Regions from separate parts of the Citrobacter farmeri genome, predicted to be linked through region 2. Evidence: predicted binding sites of a transcription regulator. Region 2 holds the regulator's gene; the other holds the start of a gene.
The links. The regulator PurR, encoded in region 2, represses purine synthesis genes. The targets are predictions, from matches to a motif close to CANGCAAACGTTTGCNTG.

Region 1: the regulator PurR is predicted to act here: its motif matches at 2,818-2,835, upstream of tusA (sulfurtransferase TusA).

Annotation. Positions count from the first base shown of each region.
Region 1 covers NZ_CP077291.1:4,520,717-4,525,737, forward strand. The annotation lists gene I6L53_RS21380 (lysoplasmalogenase) at 1-73, shown strand, start outside; gene zntA (Zn(II)/Cd(II)/Pb(II) translocating P-type ATPase ZntA) at 150-2,348, shown strand; gene tusA (sulfurtransferase TusA) at 2,512-2,757, opposite strand; gene I6L53_RS21395 (7-cyano-7-deazaguanine/7-aminomethyl-7-deazaguanine transporter) at 2,928-3,593, shown strand; gene I6L53_RS21400 (DcrB family lipoprotein) at 3,671-4,228, shown strand; gene I6L53_RS21405 (MFS transporter) at 4,232-5,021, opposite strand, start outside.
Region 2 covers NZ_CP077291.1:2,495,393-2,500,413, forward strand. The annotation lists gene I6L53_RS11700 (MFS transporter) at 1-859, opposite strand, end outside; gene cydH (cytochrome bd-I oxidase subunit CydH) at 1,029-1,118, opposite strand; gene purR (HTH-type transcriptional repressor PurR) at 1,412-2,437, shown strand; gene punR (DNA-binding transcriptional activator PunR) at 2,434-3,366, opposite strand; gene punC (purine nucleoside transporter PunC) at 3,478-4,683, shown strand; gene cfa (cyclopropane fatty acyl phospholipid synthase) at 4,975-5,021, shown strand, end outside.

The DNA.
Region 1 (5,021 bases), 2.0 Mb from region 2:
CGCGGACAACGCCATCGCCGCCGCCTGCTACTTTGCCGGGCACTTCCTGATCGTCCGTTCACTTTACCTCTAATAACGCTTGACTCTGGAGTCGACTCCAGAGTGTATCCTCCGGTTAATGAGAAAATTATCATCAACCGGAGGATGCCATGTCGATACCTGCTCACGATGGCAAAAAAGCCCCACAATTTTCATCTTTCAAGCCTGCTCCAGCGCCCCAGAAGACCGGTGACTGTTGCTGCGAAGGCGCATGCGCAACTCCTGAACCCGTTGTCGATACGGTAAAAGGCACCCGCTACAGCTGGAAAGTGTCCGGGATGGACTGCGCCGCCTGCGCCCGCAAAGTGGAAAACGCAGTGCGCCAGGTCAGCGGCGTCAACCAGGTCCAGGTGCTGTTTGCCACCGAGAAACTGGTCGTCGACAGTAACGGCGATCTCCGCCAGCAAATCGAGAACGCGGTGCAAAAAGCGGGTTACACCCTGCGCGATGAACAGACAAAGGAAGACGTCCCCGAATCCCGCTTTAAAGAGAATCTGCCGCTGCTGACCCTTACCGTCATGATGGCGCTCAGTTGGGGACTGGAGCAGTTCAACCACCCGTTCGGTCAACTCGCGTTTATTGCCACGACGCTGGTCGGCCTGTTCCCGATTGCCCGCCAGGCGCTGCGTCTGATTAAAACCGGCAGTTGGTTTGCCATTGAAACGCTGATGAGCGTCGCGGCTATCGGGGCGCTGTTCATCGGCGCCACGGCAGAAGCGGCAATGGTATTGCTGTTGTTCCTGATTGGCGAACGACTCGAAGGATGGGCCGCCAGCCGTGCACGCAAAGGGGTCAGCGCGCTGATGGCACTGAAGCCAGAAACCGCGACGCGCCTGCGCGACGGCGTGCGGGAAGAGGTGGCGATCAACACCCTGCAACCGGGTGACATCATTGAAGTTGCCGCCGGGGGACGCCTGCCTGCTGACGGTAAACTGGTCTCTGGTTTTGCCAGTTTTGATGAAAGTGCGCTGACGGGCGAATCAATCCCGGTAGAACGCGCCACCGGCGAAAAAGTGCCGGCGGGAGCGACCAGCGTGGACCGTCTTGTCACGCTGGAAGTGCTCTCCGAGCCAGGTGCCAGCGCGATTGACCGCATTCTGAAGTTAATCGAAGAAGCCGAGGAGCGCCGTGCACCAATCGAGCGTTTTATCGACCGCTTCAGCCGGATTTATACGCCAGCGATTATGGTCGTCGCCCTGCTGGTGACGATCGTCCCGCCACTGTTATTCACCGGCGCCTGGCAGGAGTGGATTTATAAAGGGTTAACGCTGCTGCTGATCGGTTGTCCGTGTGCGCTGGTGATCTCCACGCCAGCGGCCATCACATCCGGACTGGCGGCGGCAGCCCGTCGCGGAGCATTGATTAAAGGCGGCGCGGCGCTGGAACAGTTAGGTCGTATCACCCAGGTCGCCTTTGATAAGACCGGGACACTGACCATCGGTAAACCGCGCGTCACGGCGATTCACCCAGCCAGCGGCGTCAGCGAATCTGAACTGCTGGCGCTGGCGGCGGCCGTCGAACAGGGCGCAACGCACCCGTTAGCGCAGGCCATTGTTCGCGAAGCGCAAACGACAGGGCTGACAATCCCAGCCGCTGAGGGGCAACGGGCGCTGGTGGGGTCAGGTATTGAAGCACAGGTGAATGGTGAAAGCGTTCTGATTTGCGCCGCCGGGAAACGTCCTGCCGACGCCTTTGCCGGAGAGATTAATCAACTCGAAAGCGCCGGGCAGACCGTCGTTCTGGTTCTGCGCAACGAGAGCGTGATCGGCGTAATCGCCCTGCAGGATACGCTGCGCGACGATGCCCACACCGCCATCAGCGAACTCAACGCGTTGGGCGTGAAGGGCGTGATCCTGACCGGCGATAACCCGCGCGCGGCGGCAGCCATTGCCGGAGAGTTGGGCCTGGCGTTTAACGCAGGATTGCTGCCGGAAGATAAAGTGAAGGCGGTCACCACGCTGAATCAACAGTCACCGCTGGCGATGGTGGGTGACGGCATTAACGATGCGCCGGCGATGAAGGCCGCCGCCATTGGTATCGCGATGGGTAGCGGCACCGACGTGGCGCTGGAAACGGCGGATGCCGCACTGACGCATAACCGCCTCACGGGGCTGGTGCAGATGATCCAACTGGCCCGGGCCACCCACGCCAATATTCGTCAGAACATCACCATTGCGCTGGGGCTGAAAGGGATATTTCTCGTCACCACGCTGCTCGGAATAACCGGCCTGTGGCTGGCGGTGCTGGCGGATACCGGAGCAACGGTGTTGGTCACCGCCAACGCCCTTAGATTGTTACGTAAAGGATAACGTGTTTTTGCCGGATGGCGGCGTTGCCTTATCCGGCCTACGAGCCGTGTGCAGTGTATTATCTTTGTAGGCCGGATAAGCGTTAGCGCCATCCGGCCTAAGAGCCGTGTGCGGTGCATTATCCTTTGTAGGCCGGATAAGCGTTAGCGCCATCCGGCGTCGCTTACTGGCCTTTACGCACCAGATAGCGATACGGCAGAGAGTCGGTCTCTTTTGCCACCAGTTCGTGTTCCATAAAGGTACAAAAGCCGGGAATGTCACGGGTGGTTGCCGGATCGTCCGCCACAATCAGCAGCGTTTCGCCGGTCTGCATGTTGCGTACGGTTTTACGCACCATCATCACCGGCTCCGGGCAGCGGAGTCCCTGGGCATCAAGGGTATGGTCGGGAGAGGAAAACAGATCGCTCATCGTGGTCTCATTCACTAAAAAAACGGCTGTAGTTTACGCTCAGTTCCGGAGTAAGCCAATCAGGTTAACGATTGCGTGAAAAATAGCCATTGCATTGCAGCCGCAAAGCAGTATTATGCGGCGGCTCGAATTGGGTTCCCTCACCCCAATAACCATCAAAAAGGTACAATATGAATGCATTTACACACTCACAGCGCGTAAAAGCGTTGTTCTGGCTATCGCTATTCCATTTGCTGGTGATTACCTCCAGCAACTATCTGGTTCAGCTTCCGGTCTCCATTTTTGGTTTCCACACCACCTGGGGCGCGTTTAGCTTTCCGTTTATTTTCCTCGCAACCGACCTGACCGTGCGAATTTTTGGCGCGCCGCTGGCCCGTCGAATTATCTTTGCGGTGATGATGCCAGCGCTGCTGATCTCCTATGTAATTTCATCGCTGTTCTATATGGGTTCCTGGCAGGGATTTGGTGCTCTCATGCACTTCAATTTGTTTGTCGCCCGTATCGCGGTCGCCAGTTTTATGGCCTATGCGCTGGGACAGATTCTCGATGTACACGTCTTTAACCGCCTGCGTCAAAACCGCCGCTGGTGGCTGGCACCGACGGCCTCTACGCTGTTTGGCAACGTCAGCGACACCCTCGCCTTCTTCTTTATTGCGTTCTGGCGCAGCCCGGATGCCTTTATGGCCGAGCACTGGATGGAAATCGCCATCGTCGATTACTGTTTCAAGGTGCTGATCAGCATCCTTTTCTTCCTGCCGATGTATGGTGTATTGCTGAATATGTTGCTGAAAAAACTGGCAGATAAATCTGAAATCCCGGCGATGCAGACAAGTTGAGCTAAAGGTTCATTTTCTGAGTTGTGATAAGATGAACGAATGCGCCGTTATGGCCGTTTATCGAAAGGAAGAAGTCAATGCGTAATCTGGTTAAATATGTCGGTATTGGCCTGCTGGTTATGGGGCTCGCGGCCTGTGATAATAGTGATACGAAAGCGCCGGCAGAAGGCACGGCGGCAGAAAGCAACGCAACCGGTCTGCCGGTTTCTCTGCTGGATGGCAAACTGAGTTTCTCACTGCCGGCAGATATGACTGACCAGAGCGGTAAGCTGGGTACGCAGGCCAACAATATGCACGTTTACTCTGACGCAACCGGCCAGAAAGCCGTCATTGTCATCGTTGGTGATAACACTAACGAAGAGCTGTCCGTGCTGGCAAAACGTCTGGAAGATCAGCAACGCAGCCGCGACCCGCAGTTGCAGGTGGTGACCAACAAATCCATTGAGCTGAAAGGCCACACGCTGCAACAGTTAGACAGCATTATCTCGGCGAAAGGCCAGACCGCTTACTCTTCCGTCGTGCTGGGTAAAGTCGATAACCAACTGCTGACTCTGCAAATTACTTTGCCAGCGGACGACCAGCAGAAAGCGCAAACAGCCGCTGAAAATATCATCAACACGCTGGTTATTCAGTAACCGTCAGGATGATGAAACGGCCTCTGGCGATTCCTGCAGAGGCCGTTTTTTTAACCGCCAGGTTAACAGTAGCGCAATCGCCACCAGACCCGCCGCCGCCAGGTAAATCACCGGCACGCCAGCCCAACTCATCACCAGACCGGCCAACGGCCCCGTAACCCCCAGCGACAGATCCATAAACACCGTATAGGTCGCCAGCGCCGCCCCCTGATTCTGCTGGGGCACCGCCTTTACCGCCACCACGCCAAGCGCCGGGAAGACCAGCGAGAACCCCATTCCTGTCAACAGTACACCGATTTTTGCCATCCACGGCATCATCGCCACGCCCACCAGCAGCAGTCCGACAATCTCGACGCTAAAACAGATCATCGCCACATTCAGACCGCCCAGGCGGTTGATGCCATTAGGAAACAGCAGACGTGTACCGATAAAAGCACAGCTAAACAGGGTGAGTGCAAATGCCGCACCGTCCCAGCCTTTGGCGTCATAGAACAGAGTGATAAAGGTGGCGATCACCCCGAAACCCGCCGAGGCCAACGCCAGCGCCATCCCGTATAGCCAGACCCGACCAAGCACCGCGCGAAACGGCAGAGGCTTCCCTTTGCTCGCTTTCACCGCAGGGCGCGGAATCGCTAACAAAATTGCCACCAGCGCGATCCCCATGATAATCAGCGCTAATCCCTGTAGTCCGCCCCAGGTGTAAAACAGCACGCCGAGCGGCGCACCGACCGCCATCGCCCCGTAGGTCACAATGCCGTTCCAGGAGATTACCCGCCCGATATGTAACGAGCCC
Region 2 (5,021 bases):
CCAACAAGGGGATGGCCAACATAATCATCATCAGCAGCAGCAAAAAGCCCTTCAGCGTACCGTTAACCGAGCGATCGGCCAGTTTGCCACCGAGGTAGTTACCAATGGAAAAGCCCACGCCGATCAGAACCAGCATCCCGGTAACAAAGGCCGGAGTGGCATGGGTGATGCTTTGCAGGACGGGTGAAATATAGGTATACAGCGTAAACATTGCGCCCGCCCCCAACACGGTGGTCAGCAGCGCAGAAAGCACCTGAGGACGCATTAACACCGCGAGCTCTTTTTTCACTTCCGGTCGCGCCCCGGCACCGCCTTTCGGCAACGAGAAAAAGAGACTCAGCATTGAAATCACGCCCAGACCCGCGGTTGCCATGAACGACATTCGCCAGCCGATGGTTTCACCCAGCCAGGTCGCCGCCGGAACGCCGCCGATGTTGGCGATGGTCAGCCCCATAAACATCGTGGCAACGGCGCTGGCCTGTTTGTGCTTCGGCACCACGCTGGCTGCCACAACGGAACCCAGGCCGAAGAACGCGCCGTGGTTAAGGCTGGTTAAAATGCGTGACAGCATCAGTGTGGTGTAATCCGGAGAAATCGCCGAGAGCACGTTACCAAGCGTAAAGATAGCCATCAGAAAAATCAGCGCATTACGTCGCCCGCGATGTGACAGCAGCAGCGTCATCAGCGGTGCGCCGACCATCACGCCGACCGCATAGGCGCTAATCAGCATACCAGCCGCAGGAATAGACACATCGACACCACGCGCGATGACGGGTAATAGCCCCATCGGCGAGAATTCGGTCGTGCCGATGCCGAATGCGCCGATAGCCAGCGCCAGTAACGGATAATTAATTTTCATGCAGTGATGACTCCGGCTCTTCGCGACGGATCGCGATGCTTAACTAAGAGTCAAAAGCATGACATCAATCACAAAAAAAGAGAAGTTAACAAAAATACAAAAGACTTTTGCAGATTCAATAACAATATGGCAGGAGGTTCGAGGGAGCAGACACTCCCCCGAGGGGAAATCAATGCATTGCCGCTGTCAGACCGCCAGCAACGATTAAAGCCAGAACAATAAACGTGGTCACTAATGAAAATTTCAGATCGGTGCTCATCAACTTTTCTCCTTTTTATTCCCACACAAAAAGTGATATAGCGCATTTTTGCACACTTGAGTGCAAAAATCTCCCACGATTTAGAGTGATATGTGCTTTTAATACTTCCCCTTTTCGTTAAGATCAGCCAAAATTCGACGCTTACTTGATTAGCGTACCGGCCATTGACCCCTTCCTGACGCTCTGTGGCGTTTTCCCGTCATGCCGCACCCACGATGTTGCGCACAGGATGAGTAAAGGCAAACGTTTACTTGCGTATTTTAATGTTCAGGTTGGGTCTGGAGTGAGATTTAATGGCAACAATTAAAGATGTAGCGAAACGCGCAAACGTTTCCACTACAACCGTATCACACGTAATTAACAAAACGCGTTTCGTCGCTGAAGAAACACGCAATGCAGTGTGGGCGGCAATCAAAGAATTGCACTATTCCCCCAGCGCTGTTGCCCGTAGCCTGAAGGTAAACCATACCAAGTCTATCGGTTTGCTGGCGACCAGCAGCGAAGCCCCCTACTTTGCCGAAATTATTGAAGCGGTTGAGAAGAACTGCTTCCAGAAGGGCTATACCCTGATCCTTGGTAACGTCTGGAACAATCTGGAAAAACAGCGTGCCTATCTGTCCATGATGGCGCAAAAACGCGTTGATGGTCTGCTGGTGATGTGTTCCGAATATCCCGATCCCCTGCTTTCGATGCTGGAAGAGTATCGTCATATCCCGATGGTGGTTATGGACTGGGGCGAAGCCAAAGCCGACTTCACCGATACCGTAATTGATAACGCCTTTGAAGGCGGTTATATGGCTGGCCGCTACCTGGTCGAACGCGGACACCGTGAAATTGGTGTGATTCCGGGGCTGATGGAACGCAATACGGGCGCTGGCCGTCTGGCCGGTTTTATGAAAGCGATGGATGAAGCGCTGATTAAAGTGCCAGAGAACTGGATTGTACAGGGCGACTTCGAGCCTGAATCCGGCTACCGCGCCATGCAGCAAATTTTGTCGCAAGCGCATCGCCCAACGGCGGTCTTCTGTGGCGGCGATATTATGGCAATGGGTGCCCTTTGTGCCGCCGATGAGATGGGCCTTCGCGTACCGCAGGACGTATCGCTGATCGGCTATGACAATGTGCGCAACGCCCGCTTCTTTACGCCAGCATTGACCACCATCCACCAGCCTAAAGATTCCCTGGGTGAGACAGCCTTTAACATGCTGCTGGACCGTATCGTCAATAAGCGCGAAGAGTCGCAGTCCATTGAGGTCCACCCGCGCCTGGTGGAGCGTCGCTCCGTTGCGGATGGTCCTTTCCGCGACTACCGTCGCTAAACGTCTTCTGCGGGAGTCTCGTCAGGCTCCCGCAACCACTCTTTGTTCAGCGTTTCGCTGTCTCCCAGATAGTCAAGCAGCCAGATTAGCGCGGGTGACATATCATTCTGCTGCCAGGTCAGGCAACACCCCGCATCCGGGAAAGGGTTCTCCAGGTTCAATGCCACCCACTGTCTCTTATTGAGATACGGCTTGGCAAAATGCGTCGGCACCATACCGACACAAAGCCCGGCGCTGATACAGGTCGCGGAGGAATCCCAGTCCGGAACCACCACCCGCTTCTGGTTGTCCAGCAACCAGGTCACGCGTTTCGGCAGCGTGCGGGAGGTATCTTCCAGTACCAGTGACGGCCAGTTGCGCAACGTGTCATCACTGAGAGGCCCGCTCATGGCGGCCAGCGGATGTGTGCTGGCAACGACACAACACCAGCTCAGCTTGCCCATATCGCGGAAGGTGTATCGTCCTCCGACCGGGATCGCCTGGGTTGCGCCGATAGCGAGTTCAACCCTGCCATCTGACAGCGCGTCCCAGACGCCGTTGAACACCTCCTGAAAGACCAGCAACTCCACGTCATCAAAGTGGCGGTAAAAATCGACAATCAGCTGTCGCGTACGCTCCGGGCGCACGATATTGTCCACTGCGATGGGAAGTTGTCCGCGCCAGCCGTTGGCGATCTGCTGACACTGCTGGCGCGTGATCTGCATTTTTTTGATGACAGAGCGACCTTCTTTCAAAAACCAGGCTCCCGCCGGGGTCAGCACGACATCGCGGTGACGACGTTCAAAGAGCGGAACCGCCAGCCACTCTTCCAGTTGGCGGACCGTATAGCTGACCGCCGAGGGCACCCGGTGCAACTCCTGAGCGGCGGAACTGAAACTACCGTTGCGCGCTACGGCATCAACCACTTCCAGCGCATATTCTGACCACATAATCTGCCTACAAAATTTTTGAATGCAATAAACAAATATTACCGTTTCACAAGCCGAAATTCACTCCCTACACTCTGCGCCAGTGTCATTCATTAAAATTAGAGAACAACTATGCAACCAGGAAAAGGGTTTTTAGTCTGGCTGGCAGGACTCAGCGTGTTGGGTTTTCTGGCAACCGACATGTATTTGCCCGCTTTTGCCGCCATTCAATCTGACCTGCAAACACCGGCATCTGCCGTCAGCGCCAGCCTGAGTCTTTTTTTAGCGGGCTTTGCCGTCGCGCAACTGCTGTGGGGACCGCTCTCGGACCGCTATGGCCGTAAACCGATCCTGCTACTGGGTCTGTCCATCTTCGCCCTCGGTAGCCTGGGTATGCTGTGGGTCGAAAGCGCGACGGGATTGTTGGTTCTGCGCTTTATTCAGGCAGTGGGTGTCTGTGCGGCGACAGTCATCTGGCAGGCGCTGGTCACCGATTACTATCCTTCGCACAGAATTAATCGCATTTTCGCGACGATCATGCCGCTGGTCGGGCTGTCCCCTGCACTGGCGCCGTTATTAGGAAGTTGGATCCTGACCCATCTTTCCTGGCAGGCGATCTTTGCCACGCTGTTTATCATCACGCTGCTGCTGATGGTGCCTGCACTGTTTTTAAAACCGACTTCCCGGGCGCGCGACGACAGTAAAGATAAACTGACCTTCACCACACTGCTGCGCGCGAAAACGTATCGCGGCAACGTACTGATTTACGCGGCGTGTTCTGCCAGTTTCTTTGCGTGGCTGACCGGCTCGCCGTTTATTCTGAGTGAAATGGGCTACAGCCCGGCGGTGATTGGCCTGAGCTATGTGCCGCAGACCATCGCCTTTCTGATTGGCGGCTACGGTTGTCGCGCCGCGCTGCAAAAATGGCAGGGGCAACAGCTTCTGCCCTGGCTGCTGGTTATCTATGCGCTTAGCGTGGTGGCGACATGGGCCGCAAGCTTTATTCATCACATCACGCTTGCGGAGATCCTGATCCCCTTCTGCGTGATGGCGATAGCCAATGGCGCTATTTATCCGATTGTGGTCGCCCAGGCGCTGCGCCCGTTCCCACAGGCAACGGGGCGTGCCGCTGCCCTGCAAAATACCCTGCAATTGGGTCTGTGCTTCCTGGCAAGCCTGGTGGTTTCCTGGCTTATCAGCACACCGCTGCTGACCACAACCAGCGTGATGCTGTCGACGGTCGTCCTGGCCGGAGTGGGCTACAAGATGCAACTGCAGCCCTCAGACGCCAGCGAGCAGCATGAAGATCGCGGGATTGCCCATAGCGAATCTCATTGATATCACTCACATTCGCCGTTAATTAGTCGACTAACAATTTTTGGTTGTATCATCAATTTTTGAGGCCTATACTAAATTTCGGTTGTTAAAATTACGATAATTATTATGTGTTAACGGGAACCGGAGCGTTCCCGGTTCACCATGGATGGCCTTTTCGGCAAGGGGTTCTCCCTTCCTCTGTTCTACGTCGGATAATAGACTCGCGGAATGACCCCGCGAGATTTCTCATAAAGCCCAAAAAGCGTCTACGCTGTTTTAAGGTTCTGATCACCGACCAGTGATGGAGAAACTATGAGTTCATCGTGTATAGAAGAAGTCAGCGTACCGGATGACGACTG